3 regions of the Streptomyces sp. NPDC048483 genome follow, and region 3 is predicted to be linked to each of the others. Evidence: riboswitches for the same ligand, from Rfam matches in the RefSeq annotation. Region 3 holds a riboswitch; each other region holds the start of a gene.
What was found. A riboswitch is a leader RNA that binds a small molecule or an ion and turns the genes downstream of it on or off. The one in region 3 is predicted to bind thiamine pyrophosphate.
Positions count from the first base shown of each region.

Region 1: linked by a shared signal. The riboswitch ahead of thiO (glycine oxidase ThiO) and the one ahead of thiC (phosphomethylpyrimidine synthase ThiC) in region 3 are both predicted to bind thiamine pyrophosphate.
Region 2: linked by a shared signal. The riboswitch ahead of AB0D04_RS29730 (thiamine ABC transporter substrate-binding protein) and the one ahead of thiC (phosphomethylpyrimidine synthase ThiC) in region 3 are both predicted to bind thiamine pyrophosphate.

Region 1 is NZ_JBEZJZ010000146.1:10,046-16,266, reverse strand. It holds gene AB0D04_RS38925 (thiazole synthase) at 112-972, opposite strand; gene thiS (sulfur carrier protein ThiS) at 980-1,210, opposite strand; gene thiO (glycine oxidase ThiO) at 1,207-2,460, opposite strand; TPP riboswitch at 2,458-2,570, opposite strand; gene AB0D04_RS38910 (FAD-dependent oxidoreductase) at 2,715-3,956, shown strand; gene AB0D04_RS38905 (Rv2175c family DNA-binding protein) at 4,060-4,425, shown strand; gene thiE (thiamine phosphate synthase) at 4,515-5,165, shown strand; gene metF (methylenetetrahydrofolate reductase [NAD(P)H]) at 5,286-6,203, shown strand.
Region 2 is NZ_JBEZJZ010000075.1:30,650-36,870, forward strand. It holds gene AB0D04_RS29710 (hypothetical protein) at 1-353, shown strand, start outside; gene AB0D04_RS29715 (cupin domain-containing protein) at 565-951, opposite strand; gene AB0D04_RS29720 (ABC transporter ATP-binding protein) at 1,134-2,204, opposite strand; gene AB0D04_RS29725 (iron ABC transporter permease) at 2,205-3,854, opposite strand; gene AB0D04_RS29730 (thiamine ABC transporter substrate-binding protein) at 3,908-4,981, opposite strand; TPP riboswitch at 5,085-5,205, opposite strand; gene rlmN (23S rRNA (adenine(2503)-C(2))-methyltransferase RlmN) at 5,239-6,221, opposite strand, start outside.
Region 3 is NZ_JBEZJZ010000003.1:46,532-52,752, reverse strand. It holds gene AB0D04_RS02320 (IclR family transcriptional regulator C-terminal domain-containing protein) at 185-1,003, shown strand; gene AB0D04_RS02315 (SsgA family sporulation/cell division regulator) at 1,108-1,530, shown strand; gene AB0D04_RS02310 (YibE/F family protein) at 1,575-2,939, opposite strand; TPP riboswitch at 3,010-3,166, shown strand; gene thiC (phosphomethylpyrimidine synthase ThiC) at 3,161-4,963, shown strand; gene AB0D04_RS02300 (hypothetical protein) at 5,078-5,998, opposite strand; gene AB0D04_RS02295 (metallophosphoesterase) at 6,212-6,221, opposite strand, start outside.

The DNA.
Region 1 (6,221 bases), on a different contig from region 3:
AGTGGGGGAGCAACGGCGGGAAAGCCAAACGTCGGCCAAGGCAAAGCGCAGCGAACGGGCGCACCGGCGGCGAACCCCACGGCGGCAAAGCCGACAACGTGGGGAGAAACCCTAAAAGGCCGGGCGTTCCGGATCGAGTGCGGCCACGCCCTCCTCCGGTGAGGACGCCAGGGCGAAGTGGCGGCGCGGGATGCGGCCCGCGCCGTACGCCAGGCGGCCCGCCTCGACGGCATGCCGCATGGCCGCGGCCATACGCTCCGGCTCCTGTGCGCGGGTCACCGCGGACGCCAGCATCACCGCCGCGCACCCCAGCTCCATGGCGAGCGCGGCGTCGGAGGCGGTGCCCGCCCCCGCGTCCAGGATGACGGGGACGCCCGCCCGCTCGGTGATCAGCTGGAAGTTGTGCGGATTGCGGATGCCCAGCCCGGACCCGATCGGCGAGCCCAGCGGCATGATCGCGGCGCAGCCCACGTCCTCCAGCTTGCGGGCCAGCACCGGATCGTCGTTCGTATAGGGCAGCACCGTGAAACCGTCGTCCACCAGGGTCTCGGCGGCGTCCAGCAGCTCGATCGGGTCGGGCAGCAGGGTCCGCTCGTCGGCGACGACCTCGAGCTTGACCCAGCTGGTGCCGAGCGCCTCCCGGGCCAGGCGGGCGGTGAGGACCGCCTCGCCCGCGGTGAAGCAGCCCGCAGTATTGGGCAGCACCCGGATCTGGTGCCGTTCCAGTACGGACAGCACCGAGCCCTGCACGCTCGGGTCCAGCCGCCGCATGGCGACGGTCGTCAGTTCCGTACCGGAGGCGAGCAGCGCCCGCTCGAGGACGTCGAGGCTGGGCGCGCCACCGGTGCCCATGATCAGCCGGGAGCCGAAGGTGGTGTCGCCGATGGTGAGGGGGTCGGTTGCGGGGCCCGCGGCGGAGCCGCTGCCGGACGTGGCCGGGGTCGTCCCCTGGAAGAGCGCAGTGTCGGGCATGTCCGGATCAGCCTCCCTGGACCGCGGTGAGCACCTCGACGCGGTCGCCGTCGCCGAGCGGGGTGGTGGGCCACTGGGTGCGCGGCACCACGGTTTCGTTGACCGCGGCGGCCACCCCGGCGGGCGCCGGGGTCAGGGTCGCGACGAGGCGGTCGAGGGTCAGATCGCCGGGAATCCGGCGCGGCTCGCCGTTGACGGACACCGCGACGGTCGGGGTGGGGGCGCTGGGCGCGCTCATACGGGCTGCTCCTCTGGGACGCGGGCGCGCACGGCCCCTGGGGCGGTGAAGCGCGCGGGGGAGAACGGGCGGGCCTCTTCCGGGAGGCTCCCGGTGGCCAGCACTTCGGCCATCGCATCGCCGGTGACCGGCGTCAGCAGGACGCCGTTGCGGAAGTGCCCGGTGGCCAGGTGGAGGCCGGGCAGCTCGGTCGGCCCGAGCAGCGGCGCATTGTCGGGGGAGGTGGGCCGCAGCCCGGCGCAGGTCTCCACGAGCGGCAGCTCGGTCAGGCCCGGGACCAGCTCGTGCGCGTCCCGCAGCAGCTCGTAGACGCCGCCCGCGGTGACGGTGGTGTCCCAGCCCAGCTCCTCGCTGGTGGCGCCCAGGACCAGCTCGCCGTTCTCCCGCGGCACCAGGTAGAGGGGATTGCCCCGTACGACGGCCCGTACGGTGCGCGACAGGAACGCGGGGCTCCCGGCCGGCACCTGCGGCAGCCGCAGCCGCAGCACCTGCCCCTTGACCGGCCGCACCGGCGGCAGCACGGCCTCGGGGACCCCGGCCAGCCGCCCGCTGTGGCTGCCCGCGGCCAGCACGACCTGACCGGCCGAGAGCCGCCCGCCGTCGGCGAGCAGGACGCCGACTGCCCGCCCGCCGTCGACGGTCAGCCGCTCCGCCCGGCTCCGGTGGAAGGCCACCCCGGCGCGCTCACAGGCGATCAGCAGGGCGCTCGCCAGACGGCGCGGATCGACCTGGTGGTCGCCGTCGACCCTCAGGCCGCCGCGTACACCGGGGGCCAGCATCGGCTCCAGGCGGCGGCACTCGCGCCCCGTCAGCCACTGGGAGTCCAGCCCGGAGCGGGTCTGCAGCGCGTGCAGTTCGCGCAGATGGGCGCGGTCGTCGGCGTCCAGCGCCACCGCCAGGGTGCCGCACCGGCGGTAGCCGATCCGGTGCCCGCTGGCCTCCTCCAGCTCGGCGGTGAACTCCGGGTAGCGCCGCGCGGAGGCGAGGTTGAGGCCGAGCAGCGTCTGCTCGCCGTAGTGGAGTTCGGTGACCGCGGCCAGCATGCCGGCCGCGACCTGTGCGGCGCCGCCGCCGGGCGCGGGGTCGACCACGGCGGCCGTCAGCCCGCGGCCGGCCGCCCGCCAGGCGGTGACCAGCCCGATGATGCCGCCACCGATGACCAGGACATCGGGGCGGCCGGTGGACGGCGCGGATCCTGTGGACGGCACCAGTGGTGTGGACGGCACGGATGGTGTGGCAGGTGAATGCATGGGCGTCCAGCCCCTCCCTTCGCCGGCATGACCCGGATCAGGTTCGTACGGTCGGAGGCCGGCCAGCCTCCCTCTCAGCCCGGTGCGTCCGGGCTCCCGCGAGTGCGTGTATCCGTCACCCTAATACGGGCCCGCGACGCGCCGTAAGGGAGCGCCCCGGGGCGGCCCGCCGGCGTGAGAGTCCGTGACGCTGTGTCAGAGATCTCCTTGCGCGCTGCTGCTGGGGGCGTCCCCCACCGTCCTACAGTGATCGGGTGACCGAGCAGAGCACGTCCTCCCAGACCCCTGACCACACACCGCGCGTGGTGATCGCCGGTGCGGGAATCGCGGGGGTGCAGACCGCGGTCGCCCTGCGCGAGGCGGGCTGGCGCGGTGCGATCACTCTGCTCGGCGACGAGCCCCACCGCCCCTACGACCGCCCGCCGCTGTCCAAGGCGCTGCTGCTCGGCAAGGCCGACGGCGCCGCCTTCGACGTCGACTTCGCGGCCCTGGGCATCGACCTGCACCTCAGCCGGCCGGTCACCGCGCTGCGCCCGGACGCCCATGAGGCCGACACCGCCGAGGGCCCGATCCCGTACGACTACGCGGTGATCGCGACCGGCGCCGACCCGGTCCTGCTGCCCGGCAGCGAGGGCCTGCCCGGCGTCCATCTGCTGCGCACCCTGGACGACGCCGAGCGGCTGCGGCCGGTGCTCGCCGCCCGGCACCGGATCGTGGTCGTCGGCGCCGGCTGGATCGGCGCGGAGTTCGCGACCGCGGCGCGCGAGGCGGGCTGCGCGGTCACCGTCGTGGAGGCCGCCGACCGCCCGCTGGCCGGTGCGCTGCCCGCCGAGGTCACCGCGCACATGAGCGCCTGGTACGCGGACGCCGGGGCCGACCTGCGCACCGGCGTGGGCGTCTCCGCCGTGGCAGCCGGCGCGGTCACCCTCGCCGACGGCACCACCCTGCCCGCCGACGCCGTCGTCGTCGGCATCGGCGCCCGCCCCGCGACCGGCTGGCTGGCCGGCTCGGGCATCACCCTGTCGCCCGGGGACGGCTCCGTACTCGCCGACGAGCATCTGCTCACCTCCGCCCCCGATGTGTACGCGGTCGGCGACTGCGCCTCCTTCCCGTCGGCCCGCTACGGCCGCCGCCTGCTGATCCACCACTGGGACAACGCACTCCAGGGCCCCCGTACGGTCGCCGAGAACATCGCGCGCGGGGCGGCGGAGGGCGTGGTGTACGACCCGGTCCCGTACTTCTGGTCCGAGCAGTTCGGCCGGTTCGTCCAGTACGCGGGCCATCACGGGGCCGCCGACGAGACGATCTGGCGCGGCGACCCGGCCGGGGCCTCCTGGACGGTGCTCTGGCTGCGCGAGAACAGGCTGGTCGCCCTGCTGGCGGTCGGGCGCCCCAGGGACCTGGCCCAGGGACGCAAGCTCATCGAGAAGGGCGCCGCTGTCGACCGGGAACGGGCCGCGGACGCCGCGCTGCCGCTGAAAGCGGCGGCACGCTGAGGGGCACGCCGAGCGCCTTGCAAGGTCACCCTCCGGCGCGCCGGACGCCTCTGATGGCGAGGCCCGGCTGCCGACTGTCAGTGCGGGATGGCAGGCTTGTCCTGTGACCGAGATTGACGCAAACATCGATGGACTCGTCCCCGCCTGGCTCACCCTCCCCGACATCGCCGAAGAGATCGGCGTCGAGGTGACACGCGTCCGGCAGCTGGTCAAGGAGGGCCAGCTGATCGCGGTGCGCCGCGGCGAGAACCGGGTGCTCCAGGTACCCGCCGATTTCATCCAGGACGGCAAGGTCGTCAAGGGCCTCGTCGGCACCCTGACCCTGCTGCGCGACGACGGCTTCGCCGACGACGAGATGCTGGAGTGGCTCTTCACGCCCGACGAGACCCTGCCCGGCACCCCGGCGCAGGCACTGCGCGAGAATCGCGGCACGGAGGTGAAGCGCCGCGCGCAGGCGCTCGCCGTCTGACGCCACCGCGCCATCCGTAACCGCAACCTTGGGGCGTACGGGCCGGAGCACCGGCCCGTACGCCCCCGACCTGGGGGGAAAGCCGCCCGATGACCACCGCACGACAGGCCCTCGCCGACGCCCGGCTCTACCTGTGCACGGACGCCCGCAAGCGCCAGGGCGACCTCCCGCAGTTCCTGGACGCGGTGCTCGCCTCGGGCGTGGACATCGTCCAGCTGCGCGACAAGGGCATGGAGGCCGGCGAGGAGCTGCGCCATCTCGAGGTCTTCGCGGACGCCTGCCGGCGGCACGGCAAGCTGCTCGCGGTCAACGACCGCGCGGATGTCGCCCATGCCATCGGCAGCGAGGTCCTGCACCTCGGCCAGGGCGATCTCCCGGTCCCGGCCGCCCGCGCCGTCCTGGGCCAGGACGTCCTCATAGGCCGCTCCACCCACGCCGAGGCCGAGGTGGACGCCGCGCTCACCGAGCCGGGTGTCGACTACTTCTGCACGGGCCCCTGCTGGCCCACGCCCACCAAGCCCGGCCGTCATGCCCCCGGCCTCGACCTCGTCCGCTACACCGCCGGCCAGGCCCCCGAGCGCCCCTGGTTCGCGATCGGCGGGATCGACGCGGCCAACCTCGACGAGGTCCTGGAGGCCGGCGCCCGCCGGGTCGTGGTCGTCCGGGCGATCACCGAGGCCGACGACCCGGGCGCGGCCGCCGCGGCACTGGCGAAGCGGATACGTACCTGGGGCGCCTGAGGGCGCCACGGCGCCGCCGGGAGACGATTTCCGGACGGCCGGTGGCCTGGAAAATGTCCAACCCGTGGACATTCAACGCCGTCGGTTGGTGTGTGCCGGGCCTCTGGTTAACCTGCCCGTATGGCCCTAGGTACAGCTTCCACCAGGACTGATCGCGCACGCACCGTGCGTGAGCTGCTGGCTTCCGGCAAGCAGTCGTATTCGTTCGAGTTCGCCGCCCCGAAGACGGAGAAGGGCGAGCGGACCCTGTGGAACGCCATTCGCCGGATCGAGGCCGTCTCCCCGACCTTTGTCTCCGTGACGTACGGCGCCGGCGGCACCTCCCGTGAGGGCACGGTGCGCGCCACCGAACGCCTCGCCACCGACACCACCCTCACCCCGGTAGCCCATCTGACCGCCGTCAACCACTCCCTCGCGGATCTGCGCAATGTCATCGGCCAGTACGCCGACGCCGGCATCCGCAACATGCTCGCGCTGCGCGGCGACCCGCCCGGTGACCCCATGGGCGAGTGGGTACGCCACCCGCATGGCGTCGACTACGCCGCCGACCTGGTCCGGCTGATCAAGGAGTCCGGCGACTTCTGCGTGGGCGTCGCGGCCTTCCCCGAGATGCACCCGCGCTCGACGGACTGGGACTCCGACGTCGCGCACTTCGTCGACAAGTGCCGCGCCGGCGCCGACTTCGCCATCACCCAGATGTTCTTCTACGCCGAGGACTACTTCCGGCTGCGTGACCGGGTCGCCGCGGCGGGCTGCTCGACGCCGATCATTCCCGAGATCATGCCGGTCACCAACGTCCGGCAAATCGAGCGTTTCGCCCAGCTCAGCAACGCAGCCTTCCCACCTGAGCTGGCCGAACGCATTCTGGCCGTCAAGGATGACCCGGCGGCTGTACGCTCCATTGGCATCGAGTACGCGACGGAATTGTGTGCGCGCTTGATGGCCGAGGAGATTCCCGGGTTGCACTTCATTACCCTGAACCACTCCACGGCGACCCTGGAGATCTACGAGAATCTGGGGCTGCATCAGCAGTCCTGATTTACGGTTGCCGGACAG
Region 2 (6,221 bases), on a different contig from region 3:
TGCAGATCGGCTCGGTGAACGGCGCCACGGCTGCTCTGGTCGTGGGCGAAACCGTGGTGCCGGGCATCCTCGGGGTGATGTGGCTGGGGGACTCCTCCCGCCCGGGCTTCGCCTGGGTCGCGGTCCTTGGCTTTATGGTGGCCGTGGCCGGGGCCGTCGCGGTGGCCTGGTGCGGAGAGCCGGAACCGGAGGCCATGCCCGCGACGGCCGACAGCACGAACGCGCCGGCCGGGACGCCGGGCGACCACGGCTCCGCGTCGGGCGACGGCCTGCCACCGTCGTCGCCCGGAGGCGGCGACGGGCCCGCCGAGCAGTCCACTCACCCCCTGGCCGACAACCGCGCCGGCTCCTGATACGAACGGTACGAACGGTCCCGGTCCCGGTCCCGCTCCTCACCGACCCGGGCCTGCCCCTTCTCCCCTCGCATGCGCGACATCCGGGCCGCTGAGCACGGCTATCGGCCGCTCGGCCACCGCACGCGGATGCGTCCCCGGCAAGGGGTTGCCCCGCCGCGCGGCCGCCCCATCAGCGCCCGTCCCGGCGCCAGTTACCGCCGACGGCGTTTCAGCCCTCGGGGTGGAAGACGAACAGCGTGCAGCCCGTCGTCGTCTGCGGGATGTGCGACGAGCCGGCGGGGGCATGGAGGAACGCGCCCGCGGGATGGTCGCGTTCGCCGTCGTTGAAGACGCCGGAGACCACGAAGACCTCTTCCGGCCCCGGTTCGTGGACGTCGATGCCCTCCCAGCACGTGTGCGGATCCAACTCCAGCACCTGCGCCTTCGCGCCGCTCTCACCGCTCCACAGCGGCCGCGGGCGGATGCCGGGGAAGAGTTCGCGCGTGGGCGCGTCGCGTACGGCGGACCACACGTAGCCGGGCAGCTGCCCGTTCGTCTGCGCTGTCGTGTCTGCTCCCTGTGGTGCCGGTGGCGCCTGTGGTGTCTCTCTCGTCATGGGGCACGCCTCGTCGGCGGCCGGCGCCCCGCCCAGTGTCTGGATCGACGTTCCACGGTACTTTCCTGCCATGCACCGTGTGGCGACTCTCGTCCACGCGCACAGAGGCCCAAATCCCGCGGCCTGGCCGAGTACGTGGAGGACGCGCTGCCTGCCGGGGCCGGCAGCGATGTCTCACGTGGTCATCCCGTCGCGGCGTCCAGGACCACGACGTCCTGCGCGGCGAAGGCGATGCCCACTCCTTCTCCGGTCTCCGGAGCGTTCTGCAGCGCGCAGGCCGCCTCCACCTGTGGCCCGGCGGCCGGCTGGAGCAGCAGCGCGACATGGGTTCCGCGGAACGTACGCGCGGCGACTGTGCAGGGCAAGCCCTCCTGGGCAGATGTCAGCCGCACTCCCGCGGGGCGCACGAGCAGACGGCACGGCCCGTCCGCGGTGCCTTCAGGGACCGGCACCTTGCCCCACGGGGTGACGGCGACCTCGCCCTGCACCGTCGCCTCGACCACATTGTCGAAACCAAGGAAGCGGGCGACGAACTCGGTGGCGGGCCGCTGCCAGACCTCCAGAGGGGTGCCCGTCTGGGCGATCCGTCCGTCCTGCATCACCACGACCCGGTCGGCCAGCGCGAAGGCCTCGCCCTGGTCGTGCGTGACGGCAAGCACCGTTGTGCCCAACTCCCGGAAGAGCCGACGGAGTTCGACGACCAGGCGCTCGCGCAGCCCGCGGTCGAGCTGGCCGAGCGGCTCGTCCAGCATCAGCAGCCGGGGCCGCGGGGCGAGCGCGCGGGCCAGGGCGACGCGCTGCTGCTCGCCGCCGGACAGCGAAGCGATGGCACGCCGCTGCGCACCCGGCAGCCCGACGAGGTCCAGCAGTTCGGTGACCGTACGCTCCTGGTCGGCGCGCGAGGCGCGTCGCATCCGCAGCCCAAAGGCGACATTGCCCGCCACATCGCGCTGCGGGAAGAGCTGATGGTCCTGGAACATCAGCCCGACGCCGCGCCGGTGCGTCGGCACCCCCGTCTGGTTGCGGCCCTCCAGCAACACCCGTCCCGCATCGGCCTGTTGGAGCCCGGCCACCACTCGCAGGAGCGTGGATTTGCCGCTGCCGCTCGGGCCCAGCACACACACGATTTCCTGCGCGGCGACCTCCAGATCCACCGCGTCGAGCGCGGGCCGCCCGCCGGGCGTGCCGAAGCGGACGGTCACCCCGCCCAGCCGCAGCAACTGCCGCGCCGTGCTCCCGGCCTGTGCCGTCATCTAGAACTCCCCGGACTGGTCGGTACGGATGCGCTCCAGGGCCAGCAGGGCGCCGGCGCACACCACCATCAAGACGGTCGACAGGGCCATCGCCTGCCCGTAGTTGAGCTCCCCGGCGCGTCCCAGCAGCCGCGCCACGGCCACCGGCAGAGTCGGATGGTCCGGCCGCGCGATGAAGACCGTCGCACCGAATTCACCGAGGGATACGGCGAAGGCGAACCCGGCCGCGATCAGCAGGGCCCGCCGCACCATCGGCAGATCCACCTCGCGCCACACCCGCCATGGCGAGGCGCCCAGCATGGCGGCCGCCTCCCGCAGCCTTCCGTCGACGGCCCGCAGGACGGGCAGCATCGTCCGGACCACGAACGGCACACCCACCAGCGCCTGGGCGAGGGGCACCAGCCACCACGAGGAGCGCAGATCCAGCGGTGGCCTGTCGAGAGTGATCAGGAAGCCGAAGCCGACGGTCACCGCGGAGACCCCGAGCGGCAGCATCAAGAGGGCGTCGAAGCCGCGGACGAGCCGCCCGGCCCGGGGGCTCGTGCCGCCCGGGCGAGGCCGGGCGGGGGCGAAGGTCAGGGCGGTTGCCGCCAGCCCGCCCACCACCAGCGCGATCACCGTCGCCGCGGCGCCGTAGGAGAGGGAGTTCCACAAGGCGTCGAGGGGCGCGACGGCGAAGGTGCTGTCGGCGGACGCTGCGGAGCCGAGCGAGGTGTAGAAGATCCCTCCGTAGCCGTCCGGACCGGCGAAGGACCTCTCCACCAGCACCAGAAGAGGTACGACGAGCAGAACGGCGATGACGGCCAGCGTGCCCCACAGCAGTGCCCACTGGCCGCGGCCGTGCGGCCGACGGGCGGTCGCGGAGGAGTCCACGAGCCGCAGGGTGGATTCCCGCCGGCGCACGGTCCAGGCGTGCAGCGCCAGGATTCCCAGCACCGCCACGAATTGGAGCAGGGTGAGGACGGCGGCCGTCGGCAGGTCGAGGTAGTCCGCGGTCTGCCGGTAGATCTCGACCTCCAGGGTCGAGAAGGTCGGCCCGCCCAGAATCTGCACGATTCCGAAGGAGGTGAAGGTGAACAGGAAGACCATCAGCGCGGCGGCGGCGACGGCCGGACCGAGCGCGGGCAGCGTCACCCTGCGCCAGGCGGCGAACCGTCCGGCGCCCAGCACCCGCGCCGCCTCTTCCTGCCGCGGATCGAGCTGTCCCCAGAGGCCGCCGACGGTCCGTACGACCACGGCGTAGTTGAAGAAGACGTGGGCCAGCAAAATCGCCCACACCGACGTGTCCAGACGGACACCCCACAGGTCGTCCAGCAGCCCGCCCCGCCCGACCAGCGCCAGGAATGCCGAGCCGACCACGACGGTCGGCAGCACGAACGGCACCATCACGACCGCCCGCAGCAGCTGTTTGCCGGGGAAGTCGAAACGCGCAAAGACATACGCGCCGGGCAGGGCGATCAGCAGCGTCAGTGCGGTCGAGGCCGCCGCCTGCCAGACGGTGAACCACAGCACATGCAGGACGTCGGGATCGCCCAGCACCGCACCGATCCGGCCGGGCTGCCAGCGCCCGCCGTCCTTCAGGCCCCGCCCCACGATCGCCACGACCGGATACGCGAAGAACAGCGCGAAGAAGGCGAGCGGCAGGGCCATCAGGCCGAGCCGCACCGCCGTCCGCCGCGAAGGCCTGGTGCGCAGGGCGCGGGTTACTTCAGAACGAGCGAGGACCACTGCTTGATCCACTGTTCGCGGTTCTTGGTGATCGTCTCCGGGGCCAGCGTCCCCGGCTTGTCGATCGTCGCGCCGTACTTGGTGAACAGCGCCGGCACCTTGGCGTCCTTGAGAGCCGGGTTGACGTACATCTGCAGCGGCATGTCCTCCTGGAACTTCTTGCTCAGCAGGAAGTCCAGCAGCGCCTTGCCGCCCTTCTCGTTCTTCGCGCCCTTGAGCAGACCGCCGAATTCGATCTGGCGGAAGCAGGTGCCGGTCGCGACGCCGGTCGGCGCCTGGCGGGGCTCCGGCTTCTTGACCTCGGCGATCGGACTGGAGGCGTAGGAGACCACCAGCGGCTTGTCGCCCTTGCGCTTGCCGGCCGCGGAGCCCGAGAACCGCTCGTTGTAGGCCTGGTTCCAGCCGTCGACGACCTCGACGCCGTTGGCCTTGAGCTTCTTCCAGTAGCCCTGCCAGCCGGTCTCGCCGTACTTGGCGATGGTGCCGAGCTGGAAGGCGAGTCCGGGAGAGGAGGTCGCGGAATTCTCCGTGACGAGCAGCCCCTTGTATGCGGGCTTGATCAGGTCGTCGAAGGTCTTCGGCGGGGCGATCTTGTGCTGGGCGAAGTAGGCGCGGTCGTAATTGACGCAGATGTCGCCGTAGTCGAGCGGGGTGACACGGTGCCTGCCCTTGTCGAGCTGCAGACCGGCAGGCACTCCGTCCAGCCCCTTGGCCTTGTACGGGCTGAAGAGGTCTGCCTTCAGGCCGCGCGAGAGCAGGGTGTTGTCGATGCCGAAGAACACATCGCCCTGCGGGTTGCCCTTGGACAGAATCGCCTGGTTGACGGCCTTTCCGGCATCCCCGCCCGGGAGCACCTTGATCTTGTAACCGCTCTCCTTCTCGAAGGCGGCAAGTACTGACTTGGAGGCGAAGAACGAATCATGACTGACCAGCGTGACGGTCTTGGCGTCGGCGCTGTCGCCCCCGCCCGAGCTGCCGCAAGCAGCGAGAGCGGTCATGCCGACCGCGGCGGCGAGCGCTGTCGCGGTGATCCTGCTGGTGATGCTCACTGATTTCCTCCTGGCTGGCCAGGAAGAGACGCGGCCCCGCCCGGTGTCCGCGGTCTTCGACGTCGGTGACGTGCGGCGAGCGGACCCGGGCAGGGCGCAACAGCATGAGTGATGACCGAACTTCCTACCCGGAATGACCCGGGCGAGGTTCAAGGGTCTGCGGGCACCGTAGCTCTACGACGCTTCCGCACTCTCAGCGCTGTGGCGCTCCCCTGTCGGAATGTGCATTTGTTCGATCACACAGTACCAGCGAGCGGTCAGCGTTCCGAGGCCGCGAGCTGCCCGCAGGCGCCGTCGATCTCCTGGCCGCGGGTGTCCCGGACGGTCACCGGCACGCCGTGCGCCTCGATGGCCCGCACGAACGCCCGCTCGTCCTCGGGCCGCGAGGCGGTCCACTTCGACCCGGGCGTCGGATTCAGCGGGATGAGGTTCACATGGACCCGCTTGCCCTTCAGCAGCCGTCCCAGCAGGTCACCACGCCACGCCTGGTCGTTGATGTCACGGATCAGCGCGTACTCGATGGAGATGCGGCGGCCGGACCTCTCGGCGTACTCCCACGCCGCGTCCAGCACCTCGCGCACCTTCCAGCGCGTGTTGACGGGGACGAGGGTGTCGCGCAGCTCGTCGTCCGGCGCATGCAGCGACACCGCGAGCCGGCATTTGAAGCCCTCGTCCGCGAACCGCACCATCGCCGGGACGAGGCCGACCGTGGAGACGGTGATGCCGCGCTGGGACAGCCCCAGGCCGTCCGGCTCCGGGTCGGTCAGCCGCCGGATGGCGCCGACCACGCGCTTGTAGTTGGCGAGCGGCTCGCCCATCCCCATGAAGACGATGTTGGACAGCCTTGCCGGGCCGCCGGGAACCTCGCCGTCCCGCAGTGCCCGCATCCCGTCGACGATCTGGTGCACGATCTCGGCGGTGGAGAGATTACGGTCCAGCCCGGCCTGGCCGGTGGCGCAGAACGGGCAGTTCATCCCGCAGCCGGCCTGCGAGGAGATGCACATGGTGACCCGGTCCGGATAGCGCATCAGGACGGACTCGACGAGCGTGCCGTCGTGCAGCTTCCACAGGGTCTTGCGGGTGGTGTCGTCGTCGCACGAGATGTGCCGGACGACGTTCATCAGGTCCGGCAGCAGCTCCGTCGCCAGCTTCTCGCGCGCCGCCGCCGGGATGTCGGTCCACTGCGCCGGGTCGTGCGCGTAGCGGGCGAAGTAGTGCTGCGAAAGCTGCTTGGCGCGAA
Region 3 (6,221 bases):
AACACCCGTCCGACGACGCCCTGCTCCGGCCCAGGAGTGGGGCGTCGCGCGTTCCCCGGACGCACGTGTGGCATCACGTAATGCCCTTTCCGGTCATGACGTGCGCCAGGTGAGTTAACCCGTCGGCTTTCGCCGTACCGGCCGGATCACCGCGGCTAGAGTGCGGATCGCAGATGTCTTCCGGATGACGGCATTCCGGAAAACAGCGGGTCCTGGGGGGTTGGCGTTGGCAGTCGGGAACGGCGAATCCGCTTCTCAGCCCACCCTGATCGGATCGGTGCAACGCGCACTCCGTCTCCTGGAAGCAGTCGGCGCCCACGCCGACGGGGCGCTCGCAAAGCAGCTCGCCAGGGAGACCGGACTCCCGCTCCCGACGACGTATCACCTGCTGCGCACCCTGACCCACGAGGGCTATCTGCGCCGGGAGAACGGCGTCTTCGTCCTGGGTGAGGCGGCCGAGGCCATCGGTCAGGCGGGGGCGCGGCGCCGGCAGCGCACCCATATCGCCGAGGCGCTGGCACTTGCGGGCCGGGAGTTGAGGGCCGCCGTCTACTTCGCCGTCTACCGGGAGGGTGAAGTGGAGGTGGTGGCCGTCACCGACGACCCCGAACGCCCGCCGGTCGAGGAGTGGGTGGACTTCCGTACCACGGCACATGCCCATGCGATGGGCCAGTGTCTGCTCGCGCAGCTCGACGACGAGGCCCGGAGGGAGCATCTGGCGCGCTATCCCGTGCAGTCCGTCACCCCGTTCTCGGTACGGACTGAGGACGATCTGCTGCACCGCCTGGACACGGTGCGTCGCGGCCATGTCGCGTATGACCAACAGGAATATGCCTTGGGCACGGTGTGCTCCGCGATCCCCGTACAGGTCGGTTCGGCGGCCGCGGCGCTGGCCCTGTCCCTTCCCGTCCACGAACTGCATCGATTGCGGACCGTGACAGAACAACTACGAACAATGGCGGAGGCGACACTAACGACACTCGCGTTCTCTATCAGTATCTGAAAACTCACTCCTTGTGATCTGCTTGCACGTGACAGACGATGGCGTCAATAGGGCTTGTGGGGATGTTTCCCGGCCATCTCCGATCAATTGCGGGGCAGTGGTTGATGACCGACACCGTTCAGGCAGAAGTGATCATGAGTTTCCTCGTTTCCGAGGAGCTCGCGTTCCGGATCCCGGTACAGCTGGATTTCGACATCGCCGATCCGTTTGCCGTCCGTTTCACCTTTGATCTCCCCGGCGATATGCCTGTGACCTGGGTATTCAGCCGTGAACTGCTGCTGGACGGGCTCGGCCGGCCGTCCGGTGAGGGGGATGTACGCATCGAGCCGGCGTCCGCGGACCACCTCGGCGACGTCTTCATCAGCCTCCAAGTGGGCGCCGAGCGGGCCCTGTTCCGGGCCGGCGCGCCGCCGCTGGTGGCCTTCCTGGACCGTACGGACCGGCTGGTCCCGCTCGGCGAGGAAGAGGTGTGCGACACCCTGGAGGCCGTGCTGGACCGGATCCTCACGGAGGCGCCGGCGGGCTGACCTCGCTCACGTTCACCGCTTACGGCCACCATCCCTCACGGCAATCACCGCTTACGGCGCCTGCCGCGCGAGCCGTGCCGTCCGGACCGGCCACCCTCGGCGGCAGGCGACGTCGCCGAGGCGGACCCCGGCGTGCCCTGTTCCCGGCGGTCCGCGGAGACCACCAATGCCGCCAGCAGCGTCGTCAGCGGCACCGAGGCGACCAGTCCGATGCTGCCCACCAGCGTGCGCACGATCTCCTCCGCGACCACCTCGCTCGTGGCGACCGTGCCGACGCTGCTCTGCGCGATCGAGAAGAGCAGGAGCAACGGCAGCGCCGCGCCCGCATAGGCCAGTACGAGGGTGTTCACCACGGACGCGATGTGATCCCGGCCGATCCGCATCGCCGCACTGTAGAGCTTGCGCCAACCCGCCGACGGATCCGCCTCCTTGAGCTCCCACACCGCGGCGGTCTGCGTCACCGTCACATCATCGAGCACACCCAACGACCCGATGATGATCCCTGCCAGCAGTAGGCCGCGGATCTCGATGCCCGGGTAGAGGCTGTGGACCAGTCCGGTCGTGTCGTCCGTATTGCCGGTCAGCAGCGCCCACCCGATGAACACCGAGCCGAGCAGGCTGATCAGCAGCAGCGAGGCAAGCGTGCCGAGCACCGCCACCGAGGTACGGGCCGTCAGGCCGTGGCACAGATAGAGCGCGATCAGCATGATCGCGCTGCCGCCGACCACCGCCACCACCAGCGGATTGGAGCCCTGGAGGATGGCAGGGAGGATGAACAGCGTCAGAACGACGAAGCTGGCCGCCAGCGCCACCAGTGCGAGCACCCCGCGCAGCCGCCCGACGATTACGACCGCAAACGCAAAGATTGCCGCCAATACCCACATCGGGAACGTCCGGTCGACATCGCTGACCGAGTACTGGAGATCCTTCGGGGCCTTGGGGGAGTACGTCACCACCACGTCCTGGCCGGTCGTGTAATGCCGCAGGGTGTCCGGCGTCACCACTGTCCGGAAGGTGCGCCCGGCGTTCTTTCCCGTGGTGACCTTGATCGTCGCCTGCTCGCAGTCCTTGCCCTGCGCCGCTCCCCCGGGCGGCGGCTGCCCCTGCGGCCCTGGTGGCTGCGGCTGCTGCTCCGCGTGTACAGCGGCACAGTTCACCTCCTCGACCTTGATCACCCGGGCCTGCTCGGTGGGCTGGTCGAAGCCGACCCCGGACGGTTTGTGCGATGGCGCGCCGCCCGGCCACAACACGACCAGGCCGATCACGACCGCTGCCGCGAACGGGATCAAAACCGCCGCGATGACTTTGCGCAGATGGCGGGAGACGGGCGAGGCAGGCCCGTGGCTGTGGGCGTGTGAGTGCGCCACGGAATGCTGAGGGGGCTCGAGTGAGGGCTCGGATGGGTGCACGGCACGATCATTGCAAGAACTCTGGGGCCCCCTGTTCACTCCGCCACATGGGCCGCTACCGTGGTGGCACCTTTGCAATCGCGGGAGCTCGGAGCACCGGGCTGAGAGGGCGCTGACCTTCGTCCCAGCGGCGTTTCACGTGAAACGTCGGCGGACGGAAGCCGCTGCGTCGACCGCCGAACCTGTTACCGGGTAATGCCGGCGTAGGGAGTTGGGTCTTTATGACTCTGCAGGATGCACGCACGCCCGAAAACCGTGCCAACGGCAGCGAGAACGGCGACGGCGGTCAGCCGCTGACCGGCTGGCACAAGGGCTATGTCTCCGGTTCGCGGCCCGACCTCCGGGTCCCGGTCCGGAAGGTGCACCTCACCAACGGAAAGGACGTGACGCTCTACGACACGTCCGGGCCGTACACCGATCCGAACATCGACACCGACGTCCGCCGCGGCCTCGCGCCGCTGCGGGAGAACTGGATCATCGCCCGCGGCGACACCGAGGAGTACGCGGGCCGCCCGATGCGGCCGGAGGACGACGGCCTCAAGCACACCTCACCGCGCGGTGGCCTCAAGAATCTCGACGCGGTCTTCCCCGGCCGTCCACGCCAGCCGCGCCGCGGCCGGGGTGGCGCCGCGGTGACCCAGCTCGCCTATGCCCGGCGCGGCGAGGTCACCGCGGAGATGGAGTACGTCGCTCTCCGCGAGAACGTCAGCCCCGAGTTCGTACGGGACGAGATCGCGGCCGGCCGCGCCGTACTGCCGTCCAACATCAACCACCCGGAGATCGAGCCGATGATCATCGGCAAGAACTTCCTGGTGAAGGTCAACGCCAACATCGGCAACTCCGCTGTCACCTCCTCCATCGAGGAGGAGGTGGACAAGATGACCTGGGCCACCAAGTGGGGCGCCGACACGGTCATGGACCTCTCCACCGGCCGTAACATCCACACCACCCGCGAGTGGGTGCTGCGCAACTCCCCCGTCCCCATCGGCACCGTTCCCCTCTACCAGGCGCTGGAGAAGGTCGACGGCAAGGCCGAGGAGCTGACCTGGGAGATCTACAAGGACACCGTCATCGAGCAGGCCGAACAGGGCGTCGACTACATGACGGTGCACGCCGGTGTGCTGCTCCGGTACGTCCCGCTCACGGCCCGCCGTAAGACCGGCATCGTCTCCCGCGGCGGTTCGATCATGGCCGCGTGGTGCCTGGCGCACCACCAGGAGTCGTTCCTCTACACCCACTTCGAGGAGCTCTGCGAGATCCTCGCCTCCTACGATGTCACCTACTCGCTCGGCGACGGCCTGCGCCCCGGCTCCATCGCGGACGCCAACGACGAGGCCCAGTTCGCGGAGCTGCGTACGCTCGGCGAGCTCAACACCATCGCCAAGCGGCACGGCGTCCAGACGATGATCGAGGGCCCGGGACATGTCCCGATGCACAAGATCAAGGAGAACATCGACCTCCAGCAGGAGATCTGCGAAGAGGCCCCGTTCTACACGCTCGGCCCGCTGACCACCGACATCGCGCCCGCCTACGACCACATCACGTCCGGTATCGGCGCCGCGATGATCGCCTGGTGGGGCACTGCGATGCTCTGCTACGTCACGCCCAAGGAGCACCTGGGCCTGCCCGACCGTGACGACGTGAAGACCGGCGTCATCACGTACAAGATCGCGGCCCATGCGGCGGACCTCGCCAAGGGCCACCCGGGCGCCCAGGACTGGGACGACGCCCTCTCCGACGCCCGCTTCGAGTTCCGCTGGGAGGACCAGTTCAACCTGGCCCTCGACCCGGACACGGCACGCTCGTTCCATGACGAGACGCTGCCTGCCGAGCCGGCGAAGACGGCTCACTTCTGCTCGATGTGCGGCCCGAAGTTCTGCTCGATGAAGATCAGCCGGAGCATCACCGAGCAGTTCGGCGGCGAGAAGGACGCCACCCCCGAGGAGGTCGAGGCGGGGATGCTGGAGAAGTCCAAGGAGTTCGCAGCGAGCGGGAACCGGGTGTACCTGCCGCTGGCGGACTGACGTCCGCAGGCGGACCGGCATGCGCAGGAACTGGCGCTGCTCGGGGCTGAACGCCCTGTGGCAGCGCCAGTTTTCGCGCAGGCTCACCAAGCTCCCGGAGGCAGCCGTACCGGCCTACTCCGACGGCGCACCCTCCGGCCCCGCCCCCGGGCCCCCGTACTCCGGACTCGTGAAATCCGGGCTGGAGTAGCGCGGACGCGAACCCGACGAGCCGCTGTCGGGGCTCGAGAACTTGGGGCGGGTGTAGCCGAGGGTGGGGATGCGGTGTTGCGGGGCGGGGCGGGGGACGTAGGGGGCGGGGTCGGTGGTGGGCGAAGGGTCGGTGAGGGCCTCGCGGAGGAAGGGGAGCAGGCCGCGTTCCAGGAGGGCGTGGCGCCAGGCGTCGTGGGCGCGGTCGAGGTCCACAGTCAGGAGCTCTTCCGCTCTGCCGGTACGGGCGGACGTCGATCCGTTGCGCAGGGCCGTGACGACGAGGCCGGCCATCGCGACGAGGGAGCCCGCCGCCGTCAGCGCGGCGAATATCCAGCCGACGCTGATCAGCGGCTGAGCCATGGACCGGTCGGGGCTGACGGCGCGCAGGATGTAGCCGATGAGCAGGAAAAGGACGGCGGCGATGCCGGCGAGGACCGGGACGAGCACGGCGACCATGGCGGCCAGTCCGGCGCCGGCCGCTTCCGTGGCCCCAGGCAGGGCCGTGGTGTCGTCCGAGTCCGTACCGGTGGCCGATCCTGTCGCCTCACCCGCGGCCTCGTCCTGCTCCGCGCCCGCCGCCACGCCCCCCGACGGCGCCGTCGCGGGCGCCCGCAGGGCGGCGCGGAGTTGGACATAGCGCTGGTATTCGGCCGTGGCGCAGGCGGCGATGGCCGCGGTGGCGCTGAGGGCCATCGTGCGCAACTGCTCAGCGTTGAGGTGCTTGCCTGTGGCGGCGGTGAGGCCGTCCGGGCGCTGTCCGGCGGTGCGCAGTGCCTCATCGAGGAGCCGCGCGAATTCCTCGCGGTCCTCGTTCAGCAGGTGCGGAGCGCTGTTCATGTGCATCCCCCGATGCTCCGTAGGGCCGTAATGGCCGGCTGGGCCGGGCAGTGGGCGGAAACGGAGGAGAGCCTGCTACGGATAGCCCGATGGTAGAGCGACTCCGGCACGGGGTGACAGTGAGTTTGCGGAATTTGAGTAATGCCGCGACCGGAATCCACCCCAACCCAAGGCCCGTCGCCCGCCCACCGGCCCGGTGTACACCTGCCCGCGGAACGCTCAGCCACTC